Regions from separate parts of the Halomonas sp. MS1 genome, predicted to be linked through region 1. Evidence: predicted binding sites of a transcription regulator. Region 1 holds the regulator's gene; each other region holds the start of a gene.
The links. The regulator FNR, encoded in region 1, switches genes on or off when oxygen is low (the NO sensors DNR and NnrR bind a similar motif). The targets are predictions, from matches to a motif close to TTGATNTANATCAA.
Positions count from the first base shown of each region.

Region 1 (7,725 bases):
AGCCTTGATGAGTCGATGCTGACCGGTGAGTATTTGCCAGTGACTCGACGGGTAGGCGAAAGCGTGGTGGGTGGCAGCCAAAACATGGAAAACCCGCTCACCATAAAGGTAACCCATGCTGGCAATAGCGCCAGAGTGGCCGGTATTGTCGACTTAACCGATCGCGCCTTTGCAAGTCGCCCACGACTTGCCCAGATGGCGGCGCGTATGGCGCACCTGTTTGTATTACGGCTGCTGATCGTTACCGCCTGTGTCACAGTAGCATGGTGGTTTATTGATCCATCTCGCATGCTATGGGTACTACTCTCGGTATTAGTAGTCACTTGCCCTTGTGCACTGGCACTGGCCACCCCCACTGCGCTGACAGCAGGACATGGCCAGTTGCGCCAGCGAGGCGTACTCATTACACGTGCTGACGCGATCGAATCACTCTCCAACGTCACTCGGGTGATTTTTGATAAGACCGGTACGCTGACTCGCGGCGAAATGCAGCTGACCCAAACGCATCCTATTGACCAACAGCATCCCGCCCACAGCGATACGCCACTTAGTGCAGAGCATGCTCAAGCCATCGCAGCGGCGCTAGAAGCACACTCTGAACACCCCATTGCTAGGGCTTTCCGCCCATTTAGAGATGCCACTCTGCAGGCATGCAACCTCAAAAGTGTGACCGGAAGCGGGCTGGAAGGCACTTTGAACGGCGCAACATGGCGATTAGGTAAACCCGCTTTTGCGACGACAACCGCACTGCCCCAGCCAGGCGCCGGTCAGTGGCTGTTACTCAGTGAAAACAACGCACCACGTGCTTGGTTCAAGCTGCACGATGGCATTCGCGAAGATGCGGCCCAAACCGTTGCCGCACTTCAAGCCCGCGGGTTGGATGTAGAGCTACTTTCTGGTGACACGCAAGAAGCGGTAGGAAGCTTGGCAGAACAGCTCAATATTACCACGTGGCACGCTGGCAAATCGCCTGAGGGCAAGCTGGAGCGATTGCGTGAGTTACAAGCCAGCGGTGAGCGTGTCGTAATGATTGGTGATGGTATCAATGATGTGCCGGTATTAGCTGGCGCTGACGTTGCCATTGCTATGAATGGCGCCACAGACCTTGCCCGTACCCGCGCCGACGCGATATTGCTCAGTCCACGCCTAATGCGTATTTTTGAGGCGATTGATATTTCCTGCGCCACACGCCGCATTATGCGCCAAAATATGATGTGGTCAGTTTGCTACAATTTTTCAGCACTGCCTTTAGCAGCAATGGGGTTAATTCCCCCCTGGCTCGCTGCGATTGGCATGTCGCTAAGCTCCCTGATTGTGGTAGGTAACGCGCTACGTCTCACTCGCTGGCGTACCCCGCCCGCCCCTCAGATTGCCCTATCAACACCGGTGACGGCATGACGATTTTATACTTACTGATACCCCTTTCACTCACTCTTCTGGGCCTCGCGGTGTGGGCGTTTTTCTGGGCCGTGAAACACGACCAGTTTGACGATTTGGAAGGCCCAGCCCACCGCATTCTATTCGATGATGATGAGAATGACCTGACTCCCGAGCAGCGTGCAGCGCGTAAAAAAAGCGGCTCTTCTTCTCAAGATAACCAAGAGCCACCTGCATGAATCCGACGGGACTTGATTTACCACCCCTGCTAGCCGCGTTTGTATTTGGCTTAATGGGCGGCGCCCACTGTATCGGCATGTGTGGCGGCATTATGAGCGCGCTGACCTTTGCCGTACCGCCTAGCATGCGACACCCTGCCCGCATGGGTGGGCTGCTGATTAGCTATAACGCCGGACGCATTCTCAGCTATATGGTGGCGGGTGCCATTGTTGCTGCACTTGGCACACTTATCTCACTTTCTCCGTCTGCACGTGTTGCACTGCAGGCTTTCGCCGCATTGATGCTCATCTTAATGGCGCTCTATATCGCCAACTGGTGGAAAGGACTGCTGAAAGTAGAAGCGGTGGGAAGGCACCTTTGGCGTTATATAGAGCCAGTGGGAAGACGCCTGATGCCTGTCGTGCATCTTCCTCAAGCCTTCGCCCTAGGGACACTGTGGGGCTGGCTGCCCTGTGGTCTGGTTTACTCCATGCTAGCCTGGAGCTTAGCGATTGCAGACCCACTCGATGGCGCGCTTCTAATGGGTGCTTTTGGCCTGGGTACACTCCCTGCCCTGCTGGCAACAGGACTTGCAGCACAGCAGTTAAGCCATTTAATTCGCCACCCTGCCACTCGCAGCGTCGCCGCACTGTCGATTATCAGTTTCGCCCTTTGGCAACTATGGACGCTTATCTCCCTAACAGCGCATTAGCCAGACCCTCCGATAGCTTGATATAGCTCAACGCATTCCAAGTGACACCGACGTAGCATGCCGAGAGAACACTGAGCGACGGCGCTCAGTCACTCCTTTTGTTTACTTCTCACTTCGGAGCGCTCGCCATGCCTGTTCATGCCACTGCTGCCTTCTCACCTACCAACAAGGAAATGTCTGGGGCTAATGCCTGGGATGAAGCGCTACTGCGTCGCTATGACAAAAGTGGCCCACGTTACACATCCTACCCAACAGCTCTCGCGTTTCATGATCAGTTCAGCGCCGATGACTTTACTCAGGCGCTAGCGCGCAGTAACGAGAGCCACCGTCCGCTATCACTGTATGTGCATGTGCCCTTTTGTCGAAAAATTTGCTTCTACTGTGCTTGCAATAAAATCGCAACGAAGAATACCGCCCTTGCAGAACCTTACCTTTCTCGGCTAGATCGGGAAATGGTGCTCACTGCCCGCCATTTAGACACTTCACGCCCGGTGCAACAGTTACACTGGGGCGGTGGTACGCCCACATTTCTAACCTTGGCACAGATGGGGGACCTGATTGACCGCCTAGATGCCCGTTTTGGTTTATCTAGCTCAGCCGATCGCGATTACGCTATTGAAATAGATCCTCGTGAAGCAGACGTATTTACGTTACGCCATCTACAGTCGCTCGGCTTTAATCGGCTAAGCCTTGGCGTACAGGATTTAAACCTGCAGGTACAAAAAGCTATCAACCGCGTACAACCCCGGGTGCTCACCGAAACGTTGATGGAAGAAGCACACCGTCTTGGTTTTCGCTCACTCAATCTTGATTTGATTTATGGGCTGCCATTTCAAACCGAAAAAAGCTTTGCCGAGACGCTAAGCCAAGTCATCGAGCTCAACCCGGCACGGCTGTCCGTCTTTAATTATGCGCACATGCCCACCCGCTTTGCGCCACAGCGACGCATTAACGAAACGGATCTTCCCAGCGCCGATGAAAAGCTGGCTATTTTGCACACCACCATAGAAATGCTGACTAACGCAGGCTATGTGCATATTGGCATGGATCACTTTGCACGACCTGACGATAGCCTAGCGATTGCACAGCGCAACGGTACCTTACAACGCAATTTTCAGGGCTACTCTAGCCATGCACAGTGCGATTTAGTTGGCTTAGGCGTATCCGCTATATCACGGGTTGACGACGTTTACGCACAAAACCCGACCCAGCTTGGCCAATATGAAGCAGCCTTAGATCAAGGTAAGCTGGCAACCGTCAAAGGATTAAGGTTAAATAAGGACGACCTAATACGAAGAGACGTGATTGAACGGCTAATGTGCGACATGCACATTGATCTAGCGGCAGTTGGAAAGCGTTGGCACATCGATGCTAGTGATTATTTTTCCACCGCAATTGAGCAATTGAAGACAGCTGAGCAAGACGGCTTAATCACTCGCCATCAGCAAGTTATTAGCGCCACCCCCACTGGACGGCTGCTGATTCGCCATTTGGCAATGGCCTTTGATGCTCGCCTAGCTGACCAGCCTACTAAACGCTACTCTAAGATTGTATAAGCTTCTTGAGACGTCTTGCCTCTGGGCCTATGATGGCTAACGAGAAAGGGAGAATGATATGCCACAACCCGCCAGCCAACGACGCTCACTGCTGCAAGAGGCGCGCTGTCAGACCTGTAGCCTAAGCTCGCTGTGCCTGCCGCTTGCCTTAGAGCTTGAGGATATGGGCCAGTTTGATGCCATCATTCGCCGCCGCGCACCGCTCAAAAAAGGCGAGCCCCTGTTTCGCCAGGGCGATCACTTCACCAGTGTGTATGCCGTCCGCTCAGGCAGCCTGAAACAGGTGACCAGCGAAGGGAACGGCAATGATCAGCTGACAAATTTCTACCTTCCCAGCGAACTAGTGGGATTGGACGGAATTGATGAAGAGCACTACCCCGGTAGCGTCATTGCACTGGAAACCACAACGGTATGTGAAATTCCATTTGATCGCTTGGACCTGCTTTCCGAAGAACTGCCCGAACTACGTGGCCAGCTTTATCGGAGCATGAGCAAAGAATTGCGGGATGACCGGCGCATGATGCGCTTGCTATCGCGTAAGACGGCCGATCAACGACTAGCCAGCTTTTTAGTCACCCTTTCAGACCGTTTTCGTCGACGTGGATACTCGCCTTATAGCTTCAGACTCTCCATGTCCCGCGCCGACATCGGCAATTACTTAGGCTTGGCGGTAGAGACGGTCAGCCGTATTCTTAGCCGCTTTCAACAGCAAGAGGTGGTGGCTGTTTCAGGGCGCGAGGTTAATATTTTAGATATGCGGCGCCTCATCACGCTAGCTGAAGAGGAAGAACAGTCGGCTAGTCCACGCTAAGCGCCTGAATACGCCCTTCCATCAACGCCGCTTGTTTGGCTTCAAGGCCAGCAAAGTCAAATAAACCGCGGTCTGCTAGCTGGGAAGGCGCTACATTGGTCACCGCTTTAAACATGCTTTCTAGACGTCCTGGATGTTTTTTATCCCACTCAGCCAACATATCTTTGACAACTTGACGCTGGAGATTGGGCTGAGAGCCACATAAGTTGCAGGGAATAATAGGGAATTCCATTAGCCGAGAAAACTCTGCAATATCAGCCTCTTTGCAGTAGGCAAGGGGGCGAATGACAATATTCTTGCCATCGTCAGATAACAGCTTGGGAGGCATTGCTTTCAAAGTGCCACCAAAGAACATGTTAAGAAATAACGTTTCTAAAATATCTTCACGATGATGCCCTAGGGCAATCTTCGTTGCCCCAATTTCCTCGGCAAACCCATAGAGCGAGCCACGTCTTAGTCGTGAGCAGAGCGCGCAGGTCGTTTTTCCTTCTGGGGTTTTCTCTTTCACCACCGAGTAGGTGTCACGCTCTAGAATGTGGTATTCAACCCCCACTTTATCTAGGTACTGGGGCAACACATGCTCCGGAAAGCCTGGCTGTTTTTGATCCATATTGACGGCGACCAGAGAGAAGTTAACCGGCGCGTTGCGCTGCAGGTTAAGCAGTATCTCCAGCATCGTATAGCTATCTTTGCCGCCAGACAGGCACACCATCACCTTGTCACCTTCACCAATCATTTGATAATCAATGATGGCGTTGCCAACCTCTCGCCGTAAGCGCTTTTGTAGCTTATTAAATTCACGCTTTTGTTTAGCGGCGTGATGCTCGGATGGTGTCTGTGCGCTATTAACAGCAGGGCTGTTAACAGAAACAGAATCAGGCGCTGCGGGGTCAAAATAGTCAGGTTGTAGCATGGTGTAGGCACTGCCGATGGTAGAAGAAGCAGCGGGCATTCTAACAAGACTCACCACGTCCACCCAAGATAAACCCGTGGATTCATCCCATGAGGGTAGTAACGACTACCCCTGCTGGGCAATCTCGCGCTGCAAACGCAGATATAAAAGCGCGCTTGCGGTTGCATCCCCCAGCACTCCCATCCATTGAAGAGCGGGGATTTGCCAACGAGCGAGCGCTTCGGTTAGGCGGCCACTCGCCTCACACTGTGGATGTAAGCGACGCAGCTGACGATAGTGTAGCTTTCCAACGTCGACCTGGGCATTGGGCAAACCAAATCCCAACCCGGCTTTAAACAAAAGATTTAGGTGTTCCACCGAGCGCCCTAACTGCCAACCAATTAGCGGCCGATTACCAATGAATTCAGCTAGCGCCCCAAGATGCTCAGCGTTAGGCGCCAGCACCATGTCCGTCGCATACAGCTGATGATGTCGCCGCAGCGCGGGGGCGTTGCTGTTCTGCTCTTCTGCCAGGGTAGCCACCCAGGCTCGGCTGGTCTGCACTCTCCCTGGGCTTAAGACAACAGCAGCGACGCTGACCACCGGCGCTTGGCCAGGGCTAGCCTGGCAGGCAAGCGCCACCATTTCTTCCCCCATGTAGGGCTGAAACAGCCATGCGTAGGGAGAGTCTGCCCAGCGTCGGCGGTCGCTTTCGCGCTGCATTAATGTACGCAGCGAGCCACTGAGTAGTGACATATGCCGGTCTAACAAGCGCATTCCGCTCACGAATACTCCAAATGATAACGATGGGAGAGCCGCTGTTTAAAATCTTTTACGATATGCAGCGCCTCACGCAACAGATCACGCTCAAGGGACGAGAGCTCTTGCACCACCACACGGTTGCTACGCTGCTGAGTCGACGCTTCCGCTGTCTGTAGCTGCTGTTTTAAACGTAGTTCGGTAAACAGTGCCAGCGCCTCGCCCAGGTCATCCGCAAAACGGCGATCAAGACGACCATCTTCTGCTAAAGCGTCCAGGCGATCTAAGGTGGAAGTAGCATTAATGCGTCGCTCGAGGGCCATTGTGCGCACCCCATGAACAATGGGGAAAATACCGCCTTTTTTAATATCGATCCCATGCTGGGGCTTTTTTAAGGAGCCAAATAGCGTTAGCGGTGTTGAGAAACGCAGTGCAGCGCGAGCAAAGTAGGACAGCAATAGCTCATCCCGTGAGCAGCGTTCAAACAGCTCTGCTCGCACGCTGTCTAGCAATTGCGGATTACCAGCCACACCATGGGCATCCAGCAAAATCGCCAGCTTCATTAGGCTATCGCCATCTCTTGCACTCACCCACTTAGCAATGTTGTTTTTCCATTGCGACACAGTGCCAACCCATTCAGGATTAGACACCATGATATTACCTGGGCAGGGTGGGTAGCCGAGCTGAATCAGCGTTTGGGTAAGCGCATTCATGTCTTCGGCAAGCGAAGGCCATTGGCTGTCATCGGCTAAAATCAAACCATTATCTTGATCTGTTTTAAGAATTTGTTCGCCGCGCCCTTCGCTACCCATCACCATTAGGCAACTTTGGGAGTGATACTGCTCAGGAATAACAAATGACCACGCTTTATTGATAATTCGGCCATTCAACGCGGCCAGTAGGTCCATGGCAAAACGTAGTTTGACCCCTTGCGCCATAAGCGCATTCACCAATTCTGGCGTGCGTTGGCTGGCAGCCGCCAATGCTTCTAAGCTATTTGCCTGCTCCACCTGCAGACTAACGACATAGCTACGGCTCGAAAAATAGCTAAGGACATCCGTTAGTTCTACCACCCCTTTCAGGGTGCCCTGCTCCATCACCACCACCCGCGTTACTTTATGCCGCGTCATCAGCACGAGCGCTTCAAATAAGTACTGATGGGGGGTAACGGTCACCAACGAGAAATGGGCCACATCCTCAACGGGCGCTGTATGTTCATAGTTATTCAGCACGACACCATTGAGCAAATCGGTTTTAGTGACAATGCCAAACTCGCCCTGGGTTTTGACTAGCAAGCTATCTGCATGACTATCGTTGAGCTGACGCACCGCGCTGGCAATATCTGTCGATGCATCCATGATAAGAGGTTCACGCATACATTCGCTGACTTTAGCCAACA
Region 1 is NZ_CP098926.1:550,402-558,126, forward strand. It holds gene NF683_RS02700 (heavy metal translocating P-type ATPase) at 1-1,398, shown strand, start outside; gene ccoS (cbb3-type cytochrome oxidase assembly protein CcoS) at 1,395-1,616, shown strand; gene NF683_RS02710 (sulfite exporter TauE/SafE family protein) at 1,613-2,308, shown strand; gene hemN (oxygen-independent coproporphyrinogen III oxidase) at 2,437-3,864, shown strand; gene fnr (fumarate/nitrate reduction transcriptional regulator Fnr) at 3,923-4,675, shown strand; gene ttcA (tRNA 2-thiocytidine(32) synthetase TtcA) at 4,662-5,627, opposite strand; gene NF683_RS02730 (3'-5' exonuclease family protein) at 5,694-6,344, opposite strand; gene NF683_RS02735 (putative nucleotidyltransferase substrate binding domain-containing protein) at 6,350-7,725, opposite strand, start outside.

Region 2 (7,725 bases), 470 kb from region 1:
GGGTTATACGGCTTGATCATTCTTAGCCGCTCGTTACCAATGGCGTAAGAGTTCATCAGGTTGGACTTGAATGAAAACGCTAGTAGTGGCCACTCCTGCTCTGAAAATACCTCACGCATGGGTTGCTTGTTGGCGAGCTGTGGCAACTTGTGACAGGGCACGCCGCTATTGGGTAACCCGTTAGTGGTATCAATGCTGGTGCCCACTGCTTCGTTGTAAACGCACAGCGTTTTTTTCCACTGATGTTTCAGGTGATCGCCGACAAAGTGTTCGCTTGCCTCTTCGAAACGCCCACCCCGGGCGTAAAGGTAGGCAACGCGGCCGCGTTCGTCGGCTTTCAGTGTACGTTCGAGTTTGGGCAGTAGCGGGGTAATGCCGCCGTGAGTAATGTCCGCAGCGTTCGCTTCTGGCAGCGGTTCATCTTGAAAGGCAATATTGGCGGCCGCCCGTAGGTAATAATCTTCAGCGCGGTTGAGCGGGTGAAGATTGCCGTCGGCATCGGGAATGGCGTTGTCGCCGAAGCCCGGCAGCCCTAGCCGTTTAGCAACGGCGATAAAGAAGCTGTCCATAGAGACAGGCTCACCTTCGGCGGTTTTTTGCTGGCGGGGCTCAATGACTGGCCAGCAAGCGGTGGAGAGTTTACCCAGCGTGCCTTTCCAGGAGCCTGCAAAGCCCCAGACTTCGTACATCACCGAATCAGGCACAATGTAGTCGGCATAGCGATTGGTTTCATTGATAAACCCATCGATGGCCACAAATAGGCCCAACCGTTTGGGGTCTTTCAGCTTATCGACAATTACCCCTTTCAGGCCCGCTTGACCATAAATTGGATTAGCCATACAGCCAATCACCGCTTTGATCGGGTAGGGGTAGCCATCCAATGCGGAAGGTAAGTGCTCGGTGAGCGTTGGCGGTGCCAATGAACGCCAGGGCGCTTTCGCGGGATAGGGGTTTTCGCCTGTCGCGAGCTTGCGCTGGTACTCCGATGATTTCTCATAAGGAAAACGTGAGCGAGAGAGGAATACGCCTTGGGGCCCACGTTTGCCAGGGAAGTTGGCGAGGTCGTAGCGGGGGCCTTCGCCGGTGCCGCTATAAGTTCCACCGCCCACTGCGCTACCGCCTTTCATATTGTAGTTGCCAGCCAGCAGGTTAAGCATTTGCACGCCAAACGCGGCGTAAAAGCCATTGCCTGACATCATGCCGCCGTGGCAGTTAACGGCGGCTTTTCTGCCATGGCTAGCATAACGTTGAGCCAGCTCGATGATTGTTGCTTTGGGAATACCGCAATGTTCAGCGTAGCTGTCCAGGTCGTACTGATTGGCTGATTCACGCAGCAGCGCTAGGCTGGTTTTGACGGTGACGGTGGTGCCGTCGGCAAGCTCCACTGGGCGTTCGGCAAACAGGTCGGCGGTCATTACCTCTTCACTGAGTGCGAGGTCGCCCCCTGACACCACGACGGGTAGGTCGGCATCGCTACCTGGCTCGGCAAAGCCAAGGTCACTGGCGCGCAAAAAGTAGCCTCGGCGCGGGTGCTCGAAGGTATCAATCACTAAATGGGTGGCGTTGGAGTGAGTGGTTTCTCCCGCTGCATCGGCGGCGGCTTGACCGGGTAGTTCAAGAAATTCCTTGGCATAACCGTCGTTATCCAGTAGCCACTGAATAATTGCCATGGCAAAGGCGCTATCGGTGCCAGGACGGATCGGCACCCAGCGGTTGTTGTCCGCGGCATGGGAAGTCGCAGCGTTCAACGCGGGGTCCACTACCACATATTCCAGCGTGCCGGCGGCGCGCGCCTGTGCAAGCAAGCGGCCCTGGCGTTTAAACGGGTTGCCTGCCTGGCTGGGTGCGCAGCCGATATACATGATAAAGCGTGCGTTCTGTATATCTGGCTTTACGTGAGCATTAGTGACGATGTTGTTCATCACTGCTCCAGAGCCCATGCGGAACGCTAGGCCACAGTATGCGCCATGGTGGCCATAGTTGCGGGTCGCGAAAGCGTTCAAGGTGAAGCGTTTAAGCAAATCTGAGCGCCCGTAGTCGGTGGCTTCCATGACCATCAACTGATTAGCTTTGGGGCCGTACTCAGGGTTGTCGGGGTCAATCAGTGTGTCGTGGTCGCGAATGTCGCGTAGGCCGTCTACTTGCCCTTCACCGAACAGGTCGCCCCCTTCGCAAATTTCCTCGATAAGTTGCTCAAACGATATTTTTTGCCACTCGCGACTGCCTCGTTCACCGACCCGTTTAAGGCAGTGATCAATACGGAACGGGTTGGTGATCTGGCTCATCATCGCGTTGCCACGGGCGCACGCGGTGGAGCGGTTAACTTGCCCGTGTTCTTGATAAGCACTCACGCTGCGCAGTGCATCCGCTACCGGTGAGCGCATTGGCAAATGGTCATCGGCAGAAAGTGGATGATAGGGGTTGCCAGCTACTCGCAGCACTTCGCCGCGCGTGTCATCGACTCGCACGCGCACTCCACACTGGGTGGTGCAGCCGTAGCAAATAGTAAAAGCAACCCGTTGATCGGGGGCGAGGGTTAGTTCGCCGGTCGCTAAATCGACACGATATTCAGGCGTTAACGAATTGCCATGAATATTATGCTGCGGTTTTTCACCTGCGCTGCCGGTAACGCCGTTGGCCATTTTGGCCAACGGGTCGGCGTAGCCCACTGCAAAGGTAGCGGCACCACCAGCGGCAGCTGCACCTTTTAGAAAGCGACGGCGTGAGGGATCTTGAGCAGACTTAGCCATGACTAGGCGCTCCTTTGTTAGCAGTGAGTGGGGCGCGAGATGCAGCTTGGTCGTTACCTGGTAGCTGGCTACCTTGTTGGGCCTGTCGCCATGGAATAAATAGCTCGATCAGTAAAATGGCCGCCAGCCACAGCCCGAAAGTGCCGACAATACCTAAGATGCCGGAAGAGCCAGCAGGGATACCGTAGTGATGGAAACCTGCGCTGTTACGAGCCACATGTTGAACATCCATCAGCACTACCCAACGGAACATCCAGCCCATGTGAATAGCCACTAGCCCTAGCAACCATGCCCAGGCAAACAGTGCTAGCTGGCGCTGAGCCGAACGTGTTAACAGAAATACCACGCTGACGAATAGGGCTACGCCGGTAAGGCCACCCCAAAGTGCGGTGTTACGCCAAGAGGGGCTGAAACGGACAGATTCCAGTGCCGCCGCCACTGAGCCAACGTGGGCATTCAAGCCATCTAACAGCCAGCTGAGCGCGATAAGCCCCGCTAGCGCACAGAAGGCTAACAGGACATAAAGCATCTGCCGGGTGGCATCGGGCGCGCAGATTCTGCTCACGCGGTTGAGGACCAGTATTAGCCCAGCGGCGGCAATAAATCCGCTCGCTACCAGCATGGGCGGTAGCCAAATGGTGTTCCATAACGGGCGGGCTTTGACGATAGCTAACTCCGCTCCGGTGTAGAGCATAATGCCGCTTGAGAGTACCAGGGCGGCTAATCCCACCAGAGCCACCAGCGCTTTGGGTGTCACACCACTGCCCATGCTCAGCCACTTGGCGATCAACCCGCTTAGCCCAGTTGCCTGTTGCCGGGCCTGAAGCGCGGGTCGCCAAGCCAGCCAGGCGAAGCCTAAAACGCTGATCAGATACAGCGGCAGTACCACACTGCCAATCGACATCCACGAATGCGTATTGGCGTAAGCGTAGAAATGCCAAAAGCGCAGTGGCTGATGTAGATCTGCCAATAAGGCCACCGGTGCGACTAACGTTGTGCTGACGCAGGCGATCATTGCCAGACGTGCTGTAGGCAACCAGGATTGCTTGCCAAACACCAGTGCGGGTGCCGCCAGCCAAAGGCTGGCGTAGGAGACCGCGATCATAAAAAAGTACTGAACTGCCCAGGGATACCAGGCGATGTCATAGCGTGGGGCGAGTAGTTCAATGGTGGAATTCATAGCCCATCTCCTGGCCGTGGGGGTCAAGCACTTCAAGCGCCACGGGTTCTGCCATGGGGCGTGTAGTGAATCGTTCGTCCATACCTAAATAGAACACTTGGGGAAGGGTGTTTTTTTCTGGCTGAAGCACCATGAGCGCGTCGCGATGCTCGTTGATTAGACGGCTGATTTGGCTGTCTGGGTTGCGCATATCGCCAATAATGCGGGCACCACCCACACAGCTTTCAACGCAGGCAGGCAGTAGCCCTGCTTCTAAACGGTGGGCACAGAAGGTGCATTTGTCGGCAGTTTGAGTGCGCTCGTTAATAAAGCGGGCATCGTAGGGGCAGGCGTTGACGCAGTAAGCACAGCCGACGCAGCGGCCGCTATCTACGACAACGATGCCATCTTGCTGTTGATAGGTCGCCTCAACGGGACAAACCGGCACACAGGGCGGATTTTCGCAATGGTTACATAGCCGCGGCAGCATAAACGTTGCTAGTTCACCACTTTCTTGGTGTTGCACTTCGTACTGAGAGACGGTAGTTCGAAACTGGCCAAGCGGTGCAGCATTCTCGATATGGCACGACACCGTGCAGGCTTGGCAGCCGATGCATTGGCGAAGGTCGATTAGCATACCGTAGCGTTTGCTAGGGTCGCCCTCGCGGCGGGCAGGCTGCTGATTAATGCCAGCTTGAGCAAGACTGGATAGCGGCACTAGCGCAGCGCCCGCGCTTAGTCGGGCCAACTGGCCTAGCAACGACCGACGAACGGCGTCCATAACGCCTCCTTAGCTGATAAAGATGTTGCTGATAGAAACAAGCCGTTGTTTCACAGCGAATGATCTGGATACGCTAAGGTTACGCCTTTGGTATTATAAAAAATTGATACGTGTCAATGGGTTAGCGAGGGTTTCTTAATGCTCCCTTAATCCTGGAGCGCTAATTGGCTGTTTTGAAACAAAAACAGGCCTGCCCAGCGGGCAAGCCTGTTAGCAAACAAAGGGGATGAATGATTACGTTAGGTAGCAACTATTGCTATGGCGTCTCCAGCTCTAACGTGCGACGCAAGACATTGAGTTCATCAATATCTAGGTGCTCTAGCCTTCCGGCGAGCAGGTCGCTGATCTTTTGTACTGGAAGCCCAGCCCGGCGGGCTATTTCGCGGCTTCCCAGATCTGATACGGCGATCAGGCGGGTAATGATACGCATTAGGCGCGTACGTTTTTCTAAATCCCTGACATCGAGGTCAGGGCTGCTTCGCGGAGGATCTAGCGTTTCTGCGTGAGCAGTTGAGTATGCCGTACTCATGGGACTCCATCAGTCTGAAATGACAAACACACAATGCCGCCAAGTCGCGCGCTTTTCAATGCTACTTTGATTAAAATTTCGATCTATTTACAAACGCGCTCTAAGCGACTAGCTCTGGTAGACTATGCGCCTTCTAATTTCCTGGTGAGCCGCTTGCGGCACACGGCACATTAAACGCTTGATTGCTTTAGTAGGCCCTTTGGCCGAGGAGTTTTTGCATGTCGAACAGCGCACCCAAAGTGGGCGTGATCATGGGGTCGAAATCTGATTGGCCCGTCATGGAACACGCGGTGGCGATGTTAGAGCGGCTGGGCGTCCCTTATGAGACCCGCGTCGTCTCCGCTCATCGTACCCCTGACTTGTTGTTTGACTATGCTAAAAGTGCCGCTGAACGTGGCTTGCAAGTAATTGTGGCGGGAGCGGGCGGTGCTGCCCATTTGCCCGGCATGGTGGCTTCCCAAACGGCGTTGCCAGTGCTGGGCGTGCCAGTGGAATCCAAAGCGCTTAAAGGCTTGGATTCATTGCTTTCAATTGCGCAGATGCCCGGTGGCATCGCTGTTGGCACACTGGCGATTGGTAAAGCAGGCGCGACCAATGCAGGCTTGTTGGCAGCACAGATTGTCGGTTTGCAAGACACCAGCGTGCGTGAAGCGGTCGAGGCTTTCCGCGCTGAGCAAACTCAAATGGTGCTGGATAACCCAGACCCTCGCCCCGATGCGGAAGCGAACTAAGGAATCCCGGCCATGAATTCTGGTATCTCGAAAAGTTCTGGTAGCTCGAAAAGCGCTGGCATCGCTAAAAATATTGGTGTGCTCGGTGCAGGCCAGCTTGGTCGTATGCTGGCATTGGCTGGCTACCCGCTAGGTAACCGCTTCACCTTTTTAGACACGACCGGCAACCCGAGTGCGGGCATTGGCGACGTGGTTATCGATCCTAACAACCAGCATTTGGCGGAATTTCTCGATAAGGTCGATGTAGTAACCTACGAGTTTGAGCATCTGCCCGTAGCGCTGGTTGAGCAAATTGAACAGCACAAACCCGTTTACCCAGGAAGCCGGGCGATTGCCGTTTGCCAAAACCGTGTTGAAGAGAAAGCCCTATTTGATCGCTTGGGTATTCCGACACCTGCCTACCGCGTCGTTGAGAGTGCCGAACAGCTTGAAGCGGCAGCCAATGAGCTGGGCTGCCCCGTGGTCGCCAAGTCAGTGACAGAGGGGTATGACGGTAAAGGGCAAGCGGTGCTGAAAGCGCCGGAGCAGGCTGAAGAGGCATGGAAGAGCATTGGTCACCGTCAACTGATCGTTGAAGCGTTTGTTGATTTTGTACGGGAAGTCTCGATGATTGCCGTGCGCGGTCGTGATGGGGATGTGGTGTTTTATCCCATGGCGGAAAATCAACACGTAGATGGCATTTTGCGCTATTCCGTTGCGCCGCTGCCGGATTTAGCTACCAGCGTTCAAGAGACAGCCGACAGCTACATTCGCATGCTGTTGGATGAGTTGGATTATGTGGGCGTGATGGCGCTGGAGCTGTTCCAAACGCGGGATGGCAGCCTACTGGCTAATGAGATGGCTCCACGCGTGCATAATTCTGGCCATTGGACCATGGATGGTGCGGTCACTAGCCAGTTTGAAAACCATCTGCGCGCTGTGCAGGGCCTACCGCTCGGCAGCACCCAGGCTATTGCACCTACTTGCATGGTGAATGTCATTGGCCAGGAAGGTGACAATGCCGCGCTGTTGGCGATAGGCAATACTCATCTGCATCGCTATGACAAGGAAGAGCGGGCAGGGCGCAAGCTGGCACATGTCAATGTCGTCGCTGACACGCATGCCGAACTGCTTGAAAAAGTGCGTGCGTGCCAGGCATTACTACCTGATGCACCGCCGGTGGCGTGGAGTTTCGAACGCTCACTGTAAAGTTGATGGATTATCACTACGAAGCCGCCTGATTAGGGCGGCTTCGTCGTTGATTACCCCGCCAGTTGGCCGCTAAGCAATAGCCACAGCGCAATTAAAGCAAAGTGTCCTGGATACCAAGCAAGCCATAGGCGGCGCGGCATGGCCAGGGCTACGGATGGCACGCGTTGGGCGGCACCTGCTGCCAGCATCAATATCACCACGCAAGTGCCAACGGTAAACGACTTTGCCATGTCTGAAGCGTTCATTTGACCGGCTATCCAAAGCGCGGGAAATGCGGCTAAACCTGCCCACAAGCGCGATTTTAGCGCGTCGCGGGTTTCGTTAAGCGCCTGCATGGCAAACATTAATAGCGGAATCAGTAGCAAACCGTTATGGCCGTACTCCACCCAGAACCCCAGCAAATACCAAACGGTGACGCCTACCGCTGCTCCAAGCATTAGCCAAGCTAATCCTAGCGTCTGCTGTTGATAGTGCTGCCAACCTTGGCGAACCAACGCACCCAACGCTAGGCCACAGGCAAGCGTGAAGCAGACATTAAGAATAAAATCGTCAGACGCGCGTGGCATCAGCATATAAGGCAACTG
Region 2 is NZ_CP098926.1:79,214-86,938, reverse strand. It holds gene NF683_RS00400 (molybdopterin dinucleotide binding domain-containing protein) at 1-2,750, opposite strand, end outside; gene nrfD (NrfD/PsrC family molybdoenzyme membrane anchor subunit) at 2,743-3,930, opposite strand; gene dsrO (sulfate reduction electron transfer complex DsrMKJOP subunit DsrO) at 3,914-4,690, opposite strand; gene NF683_RS00385 (XRE family transcriptional regulator) at 4,947-5,219, opposite strand; gene purE (5-(carboxyamino)imidazole ribonucleotide mutase) at 5,438-5,950, shown strand; gene NF683_RS00375 (5-(carboxyamino)imidazole ribonucleotide synthase) at 5,963-7,138, shown strand; gene NF683_RS00370 (TraX family protein) at 7,192-7,725, opposite strand, start outside.
Region 2: the regulator FNR is predicted to act here: its motif matches at 4,794-4,807, upstream of dsrO (sulfate reduction electron transfer complex DsrMKJOP subunit DsrO).

Region 3 (7,725 bases), 1.8 Mb from region 1:
GCGGCGAAACGCCGCCTCCACCGCATCCCCTACCGCCGGGTCTTCCTGGGAGAGCAGGCGGCTGCGGGCCAGCACCGTGACCCGGCTGCCCAGCCTGGCGAAGGCCTGGGCCAGTTCCAGGGCCACCACCGAGGCGCCGATCACAATCAGCCGCTCGGGAAGAGTGTCCAGGGCCAGAGCACTGGTAGAGGTCAGGTAGGGGGTGTCGGCAAGACCCGGGATCGGCGGTACTGCCGGTCGGGCGCCAGTACCGATGAAGGCGCGGTCGAAGTGGACGACCTGCTCGCCGCCCTCGTTCAGCTTGACCATCAGGCTATGGGCATCGATAAACCGGGCCTCGCCGTGCAGGACAGTGATGGCCGGGTGGTCGCGCAGAATCCCCTCGTACTTGGCGTCACGCAGTTCCTCGACACGTCGCTGCTGCTGCTCGAGCAGCTTGGCCCGATCCACCACCGGCGCCTGGGCGCTCAGGCCTGCATCGAAGGGACTTTCCGTACGCAAGTGGGCAATATGGGCCGCGCGAATCATGATCTTCGAAGGCACACAGCCTGTATTGACACAGGTACCGCCGACGGTGCCGCGTTCGATCAGGGTGATCCGGGCGCCGCGCTCGGCGGCCTTCAGGGCCGCCGCCATGGCGGCGCCGCCGCTGCCGATCACCGCGATGTGCGGGGCGTCTTCATCACGGCCCTTGGACACCGATGCGCCTGCCGGGGAAGTGGGCCCACTGTTGGCCAGTCGAGCTTGGTAGCCAAGTCGGGTCACGGCAAACGTCAACGCCGAGGCCGGTGTCCCCGGATCAACGGCTACCGATGCCGTCCTCTGAGGATAGGATACCTCCACCGACTGCACGCCGGGCAGCTTCTCCAAGGCTTCCCTGACATGATCCGCACAGCGGTCACAGGTCATGCCGCTCACGTTGAGTTCAATCATCACGTTTCTCCGAGTCTTCATTAGTAAAGCCGGCATCCTGCTTCCGCTTGTGGTATCGCGCGTAGAGAGGTAAGCCGATGACGATGGCCAGGACGGCAAACAGCAGGTAATCGAGATAGCCTGCCAACGCGGCCAGGCCCGCCGTACCGAATAGCACCAGGGCGATTGGCCCGGCGCAACACAGCACCATCAACCCGGTGCCAAGCACGACGCTTATAAATTTCTGCGAATCTTTCACGCTTATTCCTTCACCGTGACGGACAAGCTCGTAAACAACTCACCCGATGACCGCGATGTGCAGCTGCTTGATGTCACTCAGGGGGCGTATTCCTTGATTTGATAGAGCCGTTGTCACAACAGGCGTCGAACTGCTTCTTACGCCAAATCGCATAAATGGTCAGGCCGATGAAGAAGGCCAGGGCCGGCAATAACACAACGTCGAGATAGCCCGTCAGCGCCGCCAGGCCCACCGTGCCAAGCAGGATCACCAGGATCGGCGTAAAGCAGCACAATGCCACCAGGACGGTGCCGATCACGCTCACGCGCAGCAGGGTCTTGGGATTCTTCATGATCACTCTCGATCCGCTTGCGAGGATGTCGGGGTTGATGGATACCCAGCGTTGGTGGTGGCCTCGGTCAATGCCTCCACCGACGTTCGGGCGTCGTCAAAGGTGACCACGGCCTCGAGATCCGCGTAGCTCACGTCGACTTGCGAGACGCCGTCCACCTTGTTGAGGGCGGCCTTGACGGTGATCGGGCAGGCGGCACAGGTCATGCCCGGCACCGACAGCTTCACGGTCTGCAAGGCCGCTAAGGCGGGCGTGCTGAGCAGGGCGAGTAGCGCGATGAAGGCGAAACGAGCTTTCATGGTAGATCTCCTTTTAATAGAACAAGGGCAAGACGTAGGGGAATACCAGGGCGATTAGCACCAGCAGCGATACGAGCCAGAAGATCGCCTTGTAGCCCGTCCTGACCCGTGGCACGGCACACACCTCTCCCGGCTGGCACTTTTCCACTGGCCGAAAGACGCGACGCCAGGCGAAGAACATCGCCACCAGCGCGACGCCGATAAAGAGCGGGCGATAGGGCTCCAGCGACGCCAGATTGCTGATCCAGGCGCCGGAAACGCCCAGCGTGATCAGAACCAGCGGGCCGAGGCAACACGCCGAGGCCAGGAGGGCCGCGACTCCTCCGGCGGCCAGGGGCCCTCGCCCCGTTTTAGGTGTCCGCATTGACGATTCTCCTTTCGGGATGGGGGGAGCTACGATAAGGTTACTTCCGTAGCTTGGTACGGAGTCAAGCATCATGAAGAGACATGCAGATAAAGTGGCGGACACCATGACCATTGGCGGCCTGGCCAAGGCGGCCGGCGTCAATGTCGAGACAATCCGCTATTACCAGCGACGAGGGCTATTATCGGAGCCCGAACGACCTCCCGGAGGTATTCGACGCTATAGTGCCGCCGATATCGACAGGTTGACGTTCGTGAAAACGGCGCAGCAGCTGGGCTTTAGTCTGGATGAGATCAGTGACCTACTTCGGCTGGAAGATGGTGCCCACTGTCAAGAAGCCAGTGCTCTCGCAGAGCACAAGTTAGGGGACGTTCGCGAGAAGATCGACAGGCTTGAAAGAATTGAGAAGGTGCTGAGCGAAATGGTCGACCGATGCCATGCACAACAAGGCAATATCACTTGCCCGCTAATTGCGTCATTGCATGAAGGGCTCAGAGAAGCAGAAGACCCAAGGGAGTAAATCACCTTCAGTTCGTAGAAAACAACGCGGTCAAAGAGTCGCAATCATCTATGGACCATGTCGACAAGGAAAGTTTGCATGACCAGCTTGCCTGACAACATCCTGCACCTTCCCGAGTACCACGTCCTAGCCACCAAGATGGAAGAGCATGATCTCCACTACCAGGTCGAAGCTCCTGAGCCTCTAGCTTGCGAGGAATGCGGCGTTGAGAGTGAGTTTGTCAGGTTCGGCAAGCGCGATGTGGCCTATCGCGACCTACCCATCCACGGAAGGCGGGTCACCCTCTGGGTGGTCCGTCGCCGCTACACCTGCCGGGCGTGTGGAAGGACGTTCCGGCCAGCTCTTCCGGAAATGGTAGACGATCACCGCATGACGCGGAGGCTTTACAACCACGTCGAGAAGGAAGCCTTCAATCACCCCTACGCCTACGTGGCTGATACCACGGGCCTCGACGAGAAGACTGTCCGCGAGATATTCAAGAAGAAGGCTGAGTTCCTGGCAGCCTGGCATCGTTTCGAGACACCCCGCTGCCTGGGGATCGACGAGCTGTACCTGAACCGCCGCTACCGCTGCATCCTGACCAACCTGGAGGAGCGTACCCTACTGGACCTGCTGCCCGGTCGCCAGCAGGACGCGGTGACGAGGCGCCTCATGAGCATGACCGAGCGCCACCAGGTCGAGATCGTCAGCATGGATATGTGGAAACCCTACCGCCGTGCTGTCCAGGCGGTACTGCCGCAGGCTCGCATTGTGGTCGATAAGTTCCATGTGGTGCGGATGGCCAACGAAGCCCTGGAGAAGGTGCGTAAGGGACTCAGGAAGGATCTGAAGCCAAACCAGCGGCGGACCCTCAAGGGCGATAGGAAGATCCTGCTGAAGCGTGCCCACGACGTTTCAGATCGCGAGCGGCTTATCATGGAGACATGGACAGGGGCCTTCCCTCAGCTCCTGGCGGCCTACGAGCACAAGGAGCGGTTCTACCACATCTGGGACAGCACCACCCGGCGTGATGCCGAAAAGGCGCTGGCCCGCTGGATTGACGACATTCCACAGGGGCAGAAAGAGGTGTGGAAGGATCTCGTCAGCGCCGTCAGCGGATGGCGCGAGGAGGTGCTGGCCTACTTCGAAACCGACACCCCAATCACCAACGCCTTCACGGAGTCGATCAATCGGCTGGCCAAGGACAAGAACCGCGATGGCCGGGGCTACTCATTCGAGGTGATGCGGGCCCGGATGCTCTACACCACCAAGCACAAGAAGAAGGTGCCGCAGATCAAGGAATCCCCCTTCCTGGGCAAGGCCACCATGACCTACAGCATGGGTCTTCCCGAGCCTGAGAAAAACTACGGCGTCGATCTATCAACCTTCTGGGAGAGTTAAGGGTTCGAAGGAGCAAGGGGGCTCCATCTACCACTTAATCCGGATACCCGCTTTTTCGAGCGGTGGCCGGCATTCGGTTCAGGGCGGCACTAAAACCTGCTACGGCGGATGTGGCGGTGGCGTCGTCCATTTTTGCGAGGACCAGATAGCCACTGCTAAGCTCTACCAAGGTGCCTACCGCGGACGCGTTATTCTTACCTTTGATCAGATCGCCTTCCCAGTGGCCGGGCATTTCACGCTTACTGACCTCGGGCGGACGTAAGTGAATGCTGACCATGTCAGGGATCTGTCCACGTCGATCCACTTCGCCACGGCGAGGCTTGCGTGTGGTTTTACCTTGTCGCAAGCAGTGAATCAGTTCCTTGCGAAGGTGGCCAACAGGCAAGGCATAAATGGCCGTGTAGATGGTCTCTCGGCAGACGTAGGCATCGCGCAAATTAGGTAGTTTCATCGTCTTGAGCTTGCCGCTAATTTGTTCGGGAGACAAGCGTCGCCGCAACATATGCACGATGAGATCAAACCGCTCGGTGCCTGGCAAAAGCTTACGCGCAGGACGACAGACCTCTCGACGCTTTTCTCGCTGACGTTGGGCATACCGGGCGCAGTAACCGTTCTGGGCCATTTGGTTACGGCGTATTTCACGAGAGATGGTTGAAGGAGCTCGCCCCAGGAGCTGGGCAATATGCCGAAGGCTCATCCCTTGGGCTTGACCCACTTGGATGCTGGCACGTTCTTCAATACTGAGTTCGAGGTAAGACATGGGACAACACCTTAGCGAAATGCTCAGGTGTTGCACTCAGTTTCTGCGGCCAAGGTTAATAAACAACTAAGAGGTTCATAACGGTGACAACGACCCACTCCAGCGCTCGCGCTTATGGTTGCAAACAGGAGAGTACATATGTCCGTTTGGCTTGTAGATCGTTGACCTGCTCGTGCACATGGGCCTTAGGTGAACGTAAACCTGCTGACTTCGCGATAAGAGATTGACGCGTTTACAGAGCAGGAACATGTCGATACGATTTCCCAGGGATATCTGGGCTATGAACGTATTGGCGGCTATGAAGAGCTTCATGAGCACCTGGGAGTTAGCGTTTCAGACCCTAATGCGACCACCTATCGCCCTGTGCTGGCAATTTTTGCCACTGCGTTACTCATCGATTTTTCTGCCAGTTGGGAGGTTCAGTGCATAATATTCACTGCACGCGTGCTAGAGTATGCCGTAGCCACAGCGATCATACCCCCGGGTCTGCAAAAGCTGCAGGGCGTAGCGAGCTTTAGCGCCATGTTTCTCAACTATGACCTGCACGCCCAGCGCCAAGTCCCCTTCAGTTACGTTTACCTTCACGCCTAGATACTTCCGAAGCTACTAATTGCTGGCCGATACGCTTATCTGGCTGGCTGCGCCACTGGCGCTATTCGTTGGCACCGTGTGACAGGTTCTGTCTTTAAAGCGATATACCTCGATAAACGTGAGCTCAAGTGCGCCTGTGTCGGCAACAGTAATACCCATTAAGCTTTGTATCGCTCACCGAAAACCTAATGATGATGGGAATGAGGCTATGGATACCGCTTGGGTAATTATCGCCTACTTTTTGCGAGGCGCTTGATCAGGATCATATTTCCCTCCGATGCTGTTCAGGTTGCGTTCAGACAAATCATCCATGCTGTTATTGGGGTTATTTATTTGATTTTTCCCAAACCAACGGCCTTAACTGCTGTTGGCTCTTTGGGCGAGTTACTGAGGTGATTATGAGTAACAGTACAAGTAGTCGTTTGCTGATGTTGTGGGTGCCACTTGCTGGGTTTGTCATTTGGGCGGGATACCTGATTGGAACCGAGCACCGTCTCCACCTATTTCAGTTCTTACCTTTCCTCTTTTTGGCAGCATGCCCACTGATGCATATTTTCATGCATAAACACCACGGCGGTCATAAGAACAAAATAGACAAGGACTGAACCACTCTATATATACATGTACGCGCCTGGGAGAAAGACCATGAAAACGACACAACAAGAGCACCGCTTGGGTGTTTCCAAAAACACACTGGTGACTCGGAATTTAAAAATCAAGCCTAGTAAATCCAAACGCATTGAAGAAGCGCTGTCAGATATCGACCGACTCTATGGAATGGATAAGGTGGTCTACAACGAGAAAAACCGAAATATCAGCCTTGCTTACGATGCGCTGAGGCTCTGCATCGATGACGTTGAAAAAATTCTCAAGCTCCATGACATACAGGTCAGCGCTGATCGGTGGAACCGCTTTAAGAAGGAGTATTACCGTTTCGTCGATCAGAACGTTAAAGACAACGCTAAACAGGAACCTTGGAGCTGTCATTAATAGTCATAACGGCTACATGACACAACCAGGAGCAAGACTAGCTAGTTTAGGGTAAGAGCTGCTTGCCTGTGGCCTCGCAAAATCAGACCTTCCGTTAGTCATTTGCCATGTGGCTGCACATAGGTTCTATATTTAATTTATATAGCATCAAAAAACACCGCACAGGAGTCCTCGGCAGTTATTGCTGCTGTGGTTGCCGTTAATACAAGGAGTCGCTTTCATGGTTGGGCAGGATAGAACGCCACAATATAAAGAAAACAGTCTTTCGTTGGTCGGTGCCGTTGCATTAGGCACCGGCGTGATGATTGGGGCCGGTATTTTTGCGCTAACCGGCCAAATGGCCGAAATGACTGGTCGGCTATTTCCTCTAGCCTTTCTGGCCGCTGCCGTCATTGTCTCTTTCAGCGCTTATTCTTACGTTAAAATGTCCAATACCTTCCCATCAGCAGGTGGGATTGGCATGTATTTACAGAAAGCGTATGGCCCGACGCTTCCCACCGCCTTTCATGCCCTCCTGATGTATTTTTCCATGGTGATCGCACAGAGTTTTTTGGCGAGAACGTTTGGTTCCTACACGCTTGAGTTGTTTGACCTGGGGGATCGTTCACTATTTGTGCCCCTACTCGGGGTTGGTTTACTGCTAATAGCCTTTTTGATCAATTTATCCGCCAACCGCTTGATCGAGACCGTCGCCTCGGTGCTCGGATTTATCAAAATAGGTGGCATTATAGTGTTTGGTATTGTCGGCGTGTTTATTGCCGACTCCATCGAAATGGGTGCTGGCAACGATGCACCTACGCCTACGATAACGGGCTTTTTAGGTGCTACGGCGCTCGGCATACTGGCATTTAAAGGCTTCACGACGATTACCAATAGTGGTTCGGAGCTTAAAGATCCTAAGCGGAATCTTGGCAAAGCTATCACGATCTCGATTGCGCTATGCGTGGTGATCTATGCCCTTGTCGGTTTTGCCGTTGCCAGCAACCTATCTTTGCCTGAAATTATCGAAACCCAAGACTACTCCCTGGCCGCCGCTGCCCGTCCCGCACTGGGTGAAGCGGCAGTTGCGTTTACCGTCATTCTCGCCATGTTGGCAACGGCGGGCGGTATCATCGCCAGCGTCTTTGCCGTTTCACGCATGCTCGCCATGCTGACAGAAATGAAGCTGGTTCCTCACCGCCATTTCCACATGCCCGGCAGTGTACAAAAGCATACACTGGTGTACACCATCGTATTTGGCTTAGTGCTCACCGCTTTTTTTGACCTGAGCCGCATCGCAGCATTAGGCATCATTTTCTACCTGATCATGGATATGGCCA
Region 3 is NZ_CP098926.1:3,350,170-3,357,894, reverse strand. It holds gene merA (mercury(II) reductase) at 1-933, opposite strand, end outside; gene merF (mercury resistance system transport protein MerF) at 926-1,171, opposite strand; gene merF (mercury resistance system transport protein MerF) at 1,245-1,502, opposite strand; gene merP (mercury resistance system periplasmic binding protein MerP) at 1,505-1,801, opposite strand; gene merT (mercuric ion transporter MerT) at 1,815-2,165, opposite strand; gene merR (Hg(II)-responsive transcriptional regulator) at 2,239-2,685, shown strand; gene NF683_RS15370 (ISL3 family transposase) at 2,764-4,065, shown strand; partial or broken gene NF683_RS15365 (IS30 family transposase) at 4,115-4,825, opposite strand; gene NF683_RS15360 (DUF2933 domain-containing protein) at 5,815-6,021, shown strand; gene NF683_RS15355 (hypothetical protein) at 6,062-6,406, shown strand; gene NF683_RS15350 (APC family permease) at 6,627-7,725, shown strand, end outside.
Region 3: the regulator FNR is predicted to act here: its motif matches at 5,669-5,682, upstream of NF683_RS15360 (DUF2933 domain-containing protein).

Region 4 (7,725 bases), 1.2 Mb from region 1:
TTCCAAGCTAACCGGCTGTCCCGCTTTATCTGACAGCAGCTTTTCCAGCGAAGCTACGTCCATAGCGTCGTCTAAGTGGTGAATATCTACCGACGCACTGCTCGCACTTGGTAAGTAGATAGTGCCATTAGAGAAATCCACGGCATAAGCGATAACGCCCGGCACAATAAAAAACAGTAAGCCGACACCGTTAGCGATCGCCACCACTGGGTCAACATTACCGCTCATTTGCCCTTTACGCTCAGGATGAAAAAGCGTTCCACAACCACTTAACGTTACAATGGAGACACCAACAATGGCCCCCGTTAACCAACGGCGTACTGCTTGCTGCATGAAGGTTCCCTCAAAGTCCTAACGTACCGATAGCTGGAGAAGATGCGCTTGTTTGCCCACTGCTATCGAGCCACAAAACCGGGCAAGTTTAACACATTTGCTTACCAGCACACGCCAAGCTGTTAACGTAGGGTTTTGCCGCCTTACTCGCTTAGCCGTACAATGCCGCATTCAGCGCTAGTTTAAGCGCTACATTACTAAACGATTAAGCATCACCCCTACCAACAAGGAATGCTCACGCCCATGCGCGCCAGCCAATTATTGATTGCGACATTAAAAGAAACCCCGGCCGACGCTGAAGTCATCAGCCACCAGTTAATGCTGCGCGCCGGTATGATCCGTCGTCTTACCTCTGGCCTCTATACGTGGCTGCCGCTTGGCCTACGCACGCTGCGTAAGGTTGAAGCCATTGTCCGCGAAGAGATGAACCGTGCCGGCGCTCAGGAAGTATTAATGCCCGCCGTGCAACCTGCTGACCTATGGCAAGAGTCTGGCCGTTGGGAGCAGTACGGCCCGGAGCTACTACGCCTGAAAGATCGCCACGAGCGTGACTACTGCGTAGGCCCGACCCATGAGGAAGTCATTACTGATTTGGTGCGCAAAGAGATTGCCAGCTACAAGCAACTGCCGGTTAATTTTTACCAAATCCAAACTAAGTTCCGTGACGAGATTCGCCCGCGCTTTGGGGTGATGCGTTCTCGGGAATTCATTATGAAGGATGCTTACTCCTTCCACCTGGACGAAGCCTCCCTCAAAGAGACTTACCAGACGATGTATGATGCCTATACACGCATCTTCACCCGCCTGGGTCTCGATTTCCGCCCTGTGATTGCTGATAACGGCTCGATTGGCGGCACGGGTTCTCACGAATTCCACGTGCTAGCAGAATCCGGCGAAGATGATATCGTGTTCTCCAACGCCTCCGATTACGCCGCTAATATGGAAAAAGCTGAGGCTCTGCCCGCGCCGCTAGGCAGCAACGCCGAGCGTGCAGCCCCCAGCGAAGAGATGCATCTGGTCGATACGCCCAACGCTAAGACAATTGCCGCCCTGGTAGAGCAGCATGGCCTGCCGATTGAGAAAACCATCAAGACACTGATGGTGCATGCCGCTGAAGGTGGTTTGATTGCCCTGCTAATCCGTGGTGATCATGAGCTTAATGAAGTCAAAGCTGAAAACCTGCCCCAGGTAGCCACTCCGCTCACCATGGCGAACGAAGAAGAAATCCGCGCCGTGGTTGGCGCTGGCCCAGGCTCACTTGGCCCAGTTGGCCTAAACATGCCGATCATTATTGATCACAGCGTGGCGCTTATGAGTGACTTTGGTGCGGGCGCAAACATCGATGGCAAGCACTACTTCGGCATTAACTGGGAGCGTGACGTGGCGCTGCCCCAAGTTGCCGATCTACGTAACGTTGTCGAAGGTGACCCTTCGCCGGACGGCAAAGGCACGCTGTCTATCAAACGTGGTATTGAAGTAGGCCACGTCTTCCAGCTTGGACAAAAGTACTCCGAAGCAATGAACGCGACGGTGCTGGGCGACAACGGCAAAACCAGCCATCCGTGGATGGGCTGCTATGGCATCGGTGTTACCCGCGTGGTCGCTGCCGCCATTGAGCAAAACCACGATGATTCAGGCATTATCTGGCCAAACGCTATTGCTCCGTTCCAAGTAGCGCTGGTGCCGATGAATGCCCACAAATCACAACGTGTGCGCGAAGAGTCCGAACGTCTCTATCAAGCGCTAACAGCGGCTGGCTTAGACGTGTTGCTTGATGACCGCGACACGCGTCCCGGCGTCAAGTTTGCAGACCTGGAGCTTATGGGTGTGCCTCACCGTTTAGTGATTGGTGATCGTGGTTTGGATAACGGCGAACTGGAATACAAAGGCCGCCGAGACAGCGAAGCGACCATGGTTCCGGCTGACACAATTGTTGATTTTCTACGCGAAAAAGCAGGACTGATCAGCGCATAACCGTTTATAACGGCCACGACTAGAACTGCATCGTGGCCAATAAAAGAGACACTGGCAGGCATCATCAGTTAGGTTGCCTCGCCAGTGCCAGCGCTAATCGGCGACAGGCTGCACTAATCCCAAGCTGACTAATTGGCCCAATAACTGGCAGATATCTCGCTTGATACTTTGCCTGCTAGCGCCAACAAAAAAAGCCATCAAGGTATCAATAATTTCATCTTGGCATAGAGCCTCATGCTGCAGCAGTGCCCACACAGCTCTACTCGTCACATTCAAACGATGGATTTCGCCGCCCTCTTTAGCAATGACGAACAGCTCTTCACCCAGTGGAAACTCGTGAGCCACCGGGCTGATTTGCCACCTGCGCGTGTCGTTTGCTGCCAGCACCTGGCGCTGTTTGAACGCCTCCGACTCAGTTTGACGACGACACGTACTCGTCGCCACAGCACCGTCAAGAAACCCATCGCTATTTATCTCAGTTGCTAGCCACGTTGCCGCTTCGTAAGCATCTCGGTAACGCATTAAAAAACACGGTAAATCTTTTAAGAGTGGCAAAAAACGCTCAATCAAGGTTTGATCCGACTCATGCTCAGCGAAATTCTGCTGCAACAACTGCCATAACCCATCTCCCGGCTGCAGACGAACCAGCTTTGGCTCACTGAGCGATTCATCGCGCTCAATAAGCAGTACGGCGCCTAGCGGACAACGCATCCCATGCGATGCCAACTGCTGCTCATTTAACGCCAGATAGCCATAGCGATCATCATGAGGCCCTAGGTGGGTGGCAACAAACTGATGAAACTCCGGCGCAAGGGTCTCTGGCAACGGCAAGCGCAGTCTAGGTGCAACGCCCAGCGCTATCCCTTCACCACAACTATTGAGTGCCAGCACATCATCGCCAAACACCCGATAACCTGCCGCGGCGAACGCCGCCGTAAGCGTGCTTTTGCCCGCCCGATGACTATCCGGAAATATTACTAGCTGTTGATTAACCTCTACCGCCCCACAGTGAAGCCCAATATGCTCAGGATGATGTCGAAGATAAGCCCCCGCTAAATCAGCAATCACGCTGCATGCGGTTCCTGCCGGTGTATCTAATAACATGCCTCCCGGCAGGGCCGGCGCTTCCTGCCAGTAACCATTAGGATGACGCCAAACACAAATAGAGGGTGCGTGCTGTTGAGCCTCACAGGGCATTAGCCGCCAGCCTGGCATGGCTTGATGAATCACTGGCAGTAGCTGCTCTGCATCAATCAAGCGTATGCAAGGGCCAACATTTTCCAGCGCATAATCGACAGCTATCGAGGTGGTAGACACGGCACCTCTCCCTTACCAGCGAGGCAATAAGCGGCTTATGCGAATCTCAATCACAGCGTCTCCATCCCAACGAGAGCGTTGTGGCCGAGCGTAGTAAGGACGTGAATAATGGGGACGTGAATGCCTGGGTTTAGAATAATGGGGTCTTGAATGGCCATGTCTTGAATAACGGGGCCTCGAATAGCTGGACCGCGAGTAACGTGAACGGGAATGTTCACGCGCTTCAGCTTGCCCCATGGAGGACAGCGTAGGGGCCACGTAAAGTGCAGCGACACCAAGGCCTAAACTTGCTAGCACTTGACGTCGTGAACGCCGTTTATTCAGCAGGGAATCGGCTTCATTGCTCATATCAGCACTCCGGATTAATCGCTAGAAAGGTTATGAAACACTGTTTTAAAAACAATCCTAGCCTCGAAGCACACAGCAAACCACCGGCTGAGCGTCACTTTCCCATTATTTACTTTTTTTAACTACACTCAGCGTTTTGTGGAAACATTATGCAGCTGCAGTAATTTGCCAACCATTACGGCCTGCGCTCTTTACTCGGTAAAGCGCCTTATCAGCAGCTTTATAGGCACTTGGAAAGGTGGCATCCCCTGCGGTAAAGCACACTGCCCCAATACTCAAGGTGACCCTTTCATTGTGCGGATGCGCGGGGTGTTTGAAATCAGCCTGCTCTAAAACAGACGTTAATTGATCACAGTAACCAATCAATAACGCGTCATCATCACAAGGCAATACTGCGGCAAACTCATCACCCCCTAATCGGTACAGTTTTGCCTCTGCTCCCAGTACATATTTCAACAGACTGGCTAGGCGCCGTAACAGTTGATCACCCTCTGGATGCCCCAGTGAATCGTTGTACTGCTTAAAGAAGTCGATATCGACCAAGATCAAAGCAAGCGCAGCCCCTTCTTTGGTAGCGACATCCTGATGCAGCGCACTGCGGTTACCTATCCCCGTCAGCGGATCACGCATCGCGTGCTGCATCCAGGCTATGGTTTGCTTAGTCGCACGCTCTGTACGCCGTAACTGACGCTCATGCATTACCCAAAACAGCAGCCCTAGTGCAAAAATCACCATGCTCGAATAGGTGAGAATCTGATTATATCGCCGGGTGCTTTCGGAAAACTCATTAATTGCCATACCACGCAGGTCGAGCTGGTTCATCTCAATGCTCGTTAAACAATCAATGGGGCCCAACAGTTCAGCTGCGGCATCAAACGGTGTCACGGTAGTTTCTGTAAGGCGCTCTGTTAGTAAATTGAGGGTTTGTAAACTCGGCTGGGTACAGCTGTACCTTTGACGATATACCTCGACATCAATTAGCCCGTAGGCAAGATCGAGATTAAGCCTAACCGTTTGTCGCTGTTCATCGTCAAAGGGCTGTTCGCCTAACAAATGTTGTTGGGCGAGCTGTAAATATGCCCGAGACCTGGTAGCCAATTGCTGCCCTGTCAAATTACCTGTTTGGCTGAAGTAAGCCTGTATTTCGGGATATACCCAGCGCGACTCATAAACAATCACCACCATCAATGCCATAAAACTCATGAGGCTCAATGATAACCACGTTACATAGCGGCGCTTCCTAGCGAAAGGAGCGGGTACTGGCAGTGGCACAGCAGGTGGAGAAGGCGGCGGCTCAATGATCACCAGCGGGCCTCAATACTTCGAATCATCCATATCCAGTCGTTGAATTCACGCAGGCTCTTGATATCACGCTGATCATTATAAGCCAGATCAACCAGCCGCAATGGCCCCCGCGAACGCAATGTCAGTGGCTCACCACTCTCTGCCGTGACCATTAACCACTTAGGATCATCCCAGCCACCTAACGTCACTTCGTAATCATCCCATGTCGTAAAGTGCAATGCGGGAGGAACTTCGCCAAACTGATTAATGAGGAAGCGACGGAATTCAAGTCCATGCATCTCTACTTCTCGGCCTTGAAAAGGATCAAACACTGGCGAGGTAATCGTAGATTGTTGACGCAATTCATTAAGAGAGAGTGCAGTGTTTTTTTCACCATTAATGACGCTTAATGCTTGAGCATAGACCGGCACTGATAGCCAGCTAAGTAATAGAAGAATACAGGCAACACTAGCTTTGGGATAATGATGAGCGCAACAGCGTATGGCAACGATTGAACTAGCAGCATTCATGGCAAATGGCTTCCTTGCGGTACAATGCCTTATTGTACAACTAGGTACTTTACCAGACGATTAATGCGAATACTCGAAAACATAGTTTTAATTAATAAAAAAGCCGACCCAACTGGGCCGGCAACAGGAAGCTCGCTGTTAAAAGCAAGCTCCCTCCCCTGACGACGGTCACCACAACGGCGTTAATGCTTTTTACGTTCATCCTTACGGAGGTGGTCGCGCACAATAAAGCCTACCCAACCAATCATAAAAGCAATCATTAACGCGACAGTAACTAGACCGAAAATAACAGCATCATCCCAATACATGGTGATCCCCTCCTGCCGTGATGTATGACACCATCCTAGTGCGTTAATCGCGGCAGGAAGCTGACCTGGGTCAAGCTTTTCAGCGGGGTTATTTGCGGCCCATCAGGAATTTGATATGGGTCAGTTTTTAACACTCAAAATACGCTGCAGCTTTAAAATACACTGTCAATTTTGAGCACGCCGAAGATTTAAGGCCTATGAAACTTAAAGTCTGTAAAACTTAAAGCCCCTAAAACTTGCTGCTAAAGCACTTTTCGATCTTCTACTTTGCTGTGTTCGGTTCCCGGCGGTAGAGGGTGGCCTTTCGCCAGCTCTGCACGGGTTGCATCACGCACCTCCAGCACGTTGACTTGATAGCGAAGCGTATGGCCTGCCAGCGGATGATTTGTATCGACCGTCACCATGTCCCCATCAACACTAACCACCGTGACAATTTGCGGGCCTGCTTCACCTTCTGTTTGGAAACGGCTACCGGGTTCAAGCGCTGCGCTGCCAAACGACCCACGACTCACCTGTTGCACCAAGTCTTCATTACGGATGCCGTAGGCATCAGCAGGCGCAAGCGTGACACGCAGCTCATCTCCAGCGGCTTTATCTTCCAGAGCACTCTCTAAACCGGGCAAAATATTATCGTGTCCATGGAGGTACTCTAAGGGCTTATCACGTGCGTTGGAGTCATCTAGCACGCGGGTACTGCCATCGCTAAGCACATCGCTTAACACGTAGTGTAAAGTGACTACTTGATGGGCTGTAATCGACATTGAAAACTCCTCTCCGGTAAGCTATCGGCTTTGTCATGGATATCAGGCCTAGTCTACCACTGAGCGGTTTTTAGCGGGCCTCGATGCAGACGTTTTCTTTCCTGGAGTGTTAACCAACATGCCCACCCCTACTCCCCAGCGCAGCTGGCTGGATGCGCTAGGTATTTACTGTCGTGCACCTGTTATCACCATGCTGTTTCTAGGTTTTTCAGCAGGCTTACCTTTTTTGCTGGTGTTTTCGACTCTCTCTGCATGGCTACGCAGTGACGGCGTTGAAGTGGCCGCCATTGGCTTCTTCGCCTGGATTGGCATGCTCTACTCAATCAAGTTTTTTTGGGCGCCTATCGTTGACCGACTTGCCCTGCCGATCTTAACCCGCACGCTTGGCCAGCGGCGTGGCTGGATGCTGCTTGCCCAGGGGATGATTGCGGCAGGGCTAATTGGCTTAGCGGGAGTCAGTCCCGTAGGCAACTTAGGCTGGGTAGCCGCCTTTGCGCTGCTGATAGCCTTTGGTTCGGCCACCCAGGATATCGCCATTGACGCGTATCGCATCGAATCCGCCGATGACGATGTACAAGCAGCGATGGCCTCTACTTACATTATCGGTTACCGCGGTGGGCTGTTAGCGGCAGGTGCCGGGGCGCTGTATGTGGCCTCAGCGATTTCCTGGAACGCAGCGTACCTCTGCATGGCCGCGCTTGTGGGCATTGGCGTGCTCACCGTGCTGATTCGACCTGAACCAAAGCGCGCATCGTTGACGGTTCAGCTCATTCACGAACCCAAGGTACGCGCCTTCATTCGTGCCAGCCGTGGACAACCGAAAGCTTTGCGACGTCTAGGTGCTTGGGTGATTGGTGCCATTGTGTGCCC
Region 4 is NZ_CP098926.1:4,017,757-4,025,481, forward strand. It holds gene NF683_RS18590 (hypothetical protein) at 1-333, opposite strand, end outside; gene NF683_RS18595 (proline--tRNA ligase) at 577-2,307, shown strand; gene NF683_RS18600 (PqqD family peptide modification chaperone) at 2,401-3,624, opposite strand; gene NF683_RS18605 (hypothetical protein) at 3,675-3,842, opposite strand; gene NF683_RS18610 (GGDEF domain-containing protein) at 4,120-5,175, opposite strand; gene NF683_RS18615 (hypothetical protein) at 5,274-5,786, opposite strand; gene ccoM (cytochrome c oxidase subunit CcoM) at 5,969-6,094, opposite strand; gene NF683_RS18620 (FKBP-type peptidyl-prolyl cis-trans isomerase) at 6,337-6,855, opposite strand; gene NF683_RS18625 (AmpG family muropeptide MFS transporter) at 6,974-7,725, shown strand, end outside.
Region 4: the regulator FNR is predicted to act here: its motif matches at 6,205-6,218, upstream of ccoM (cytochrome c oxidase subunit CcoM).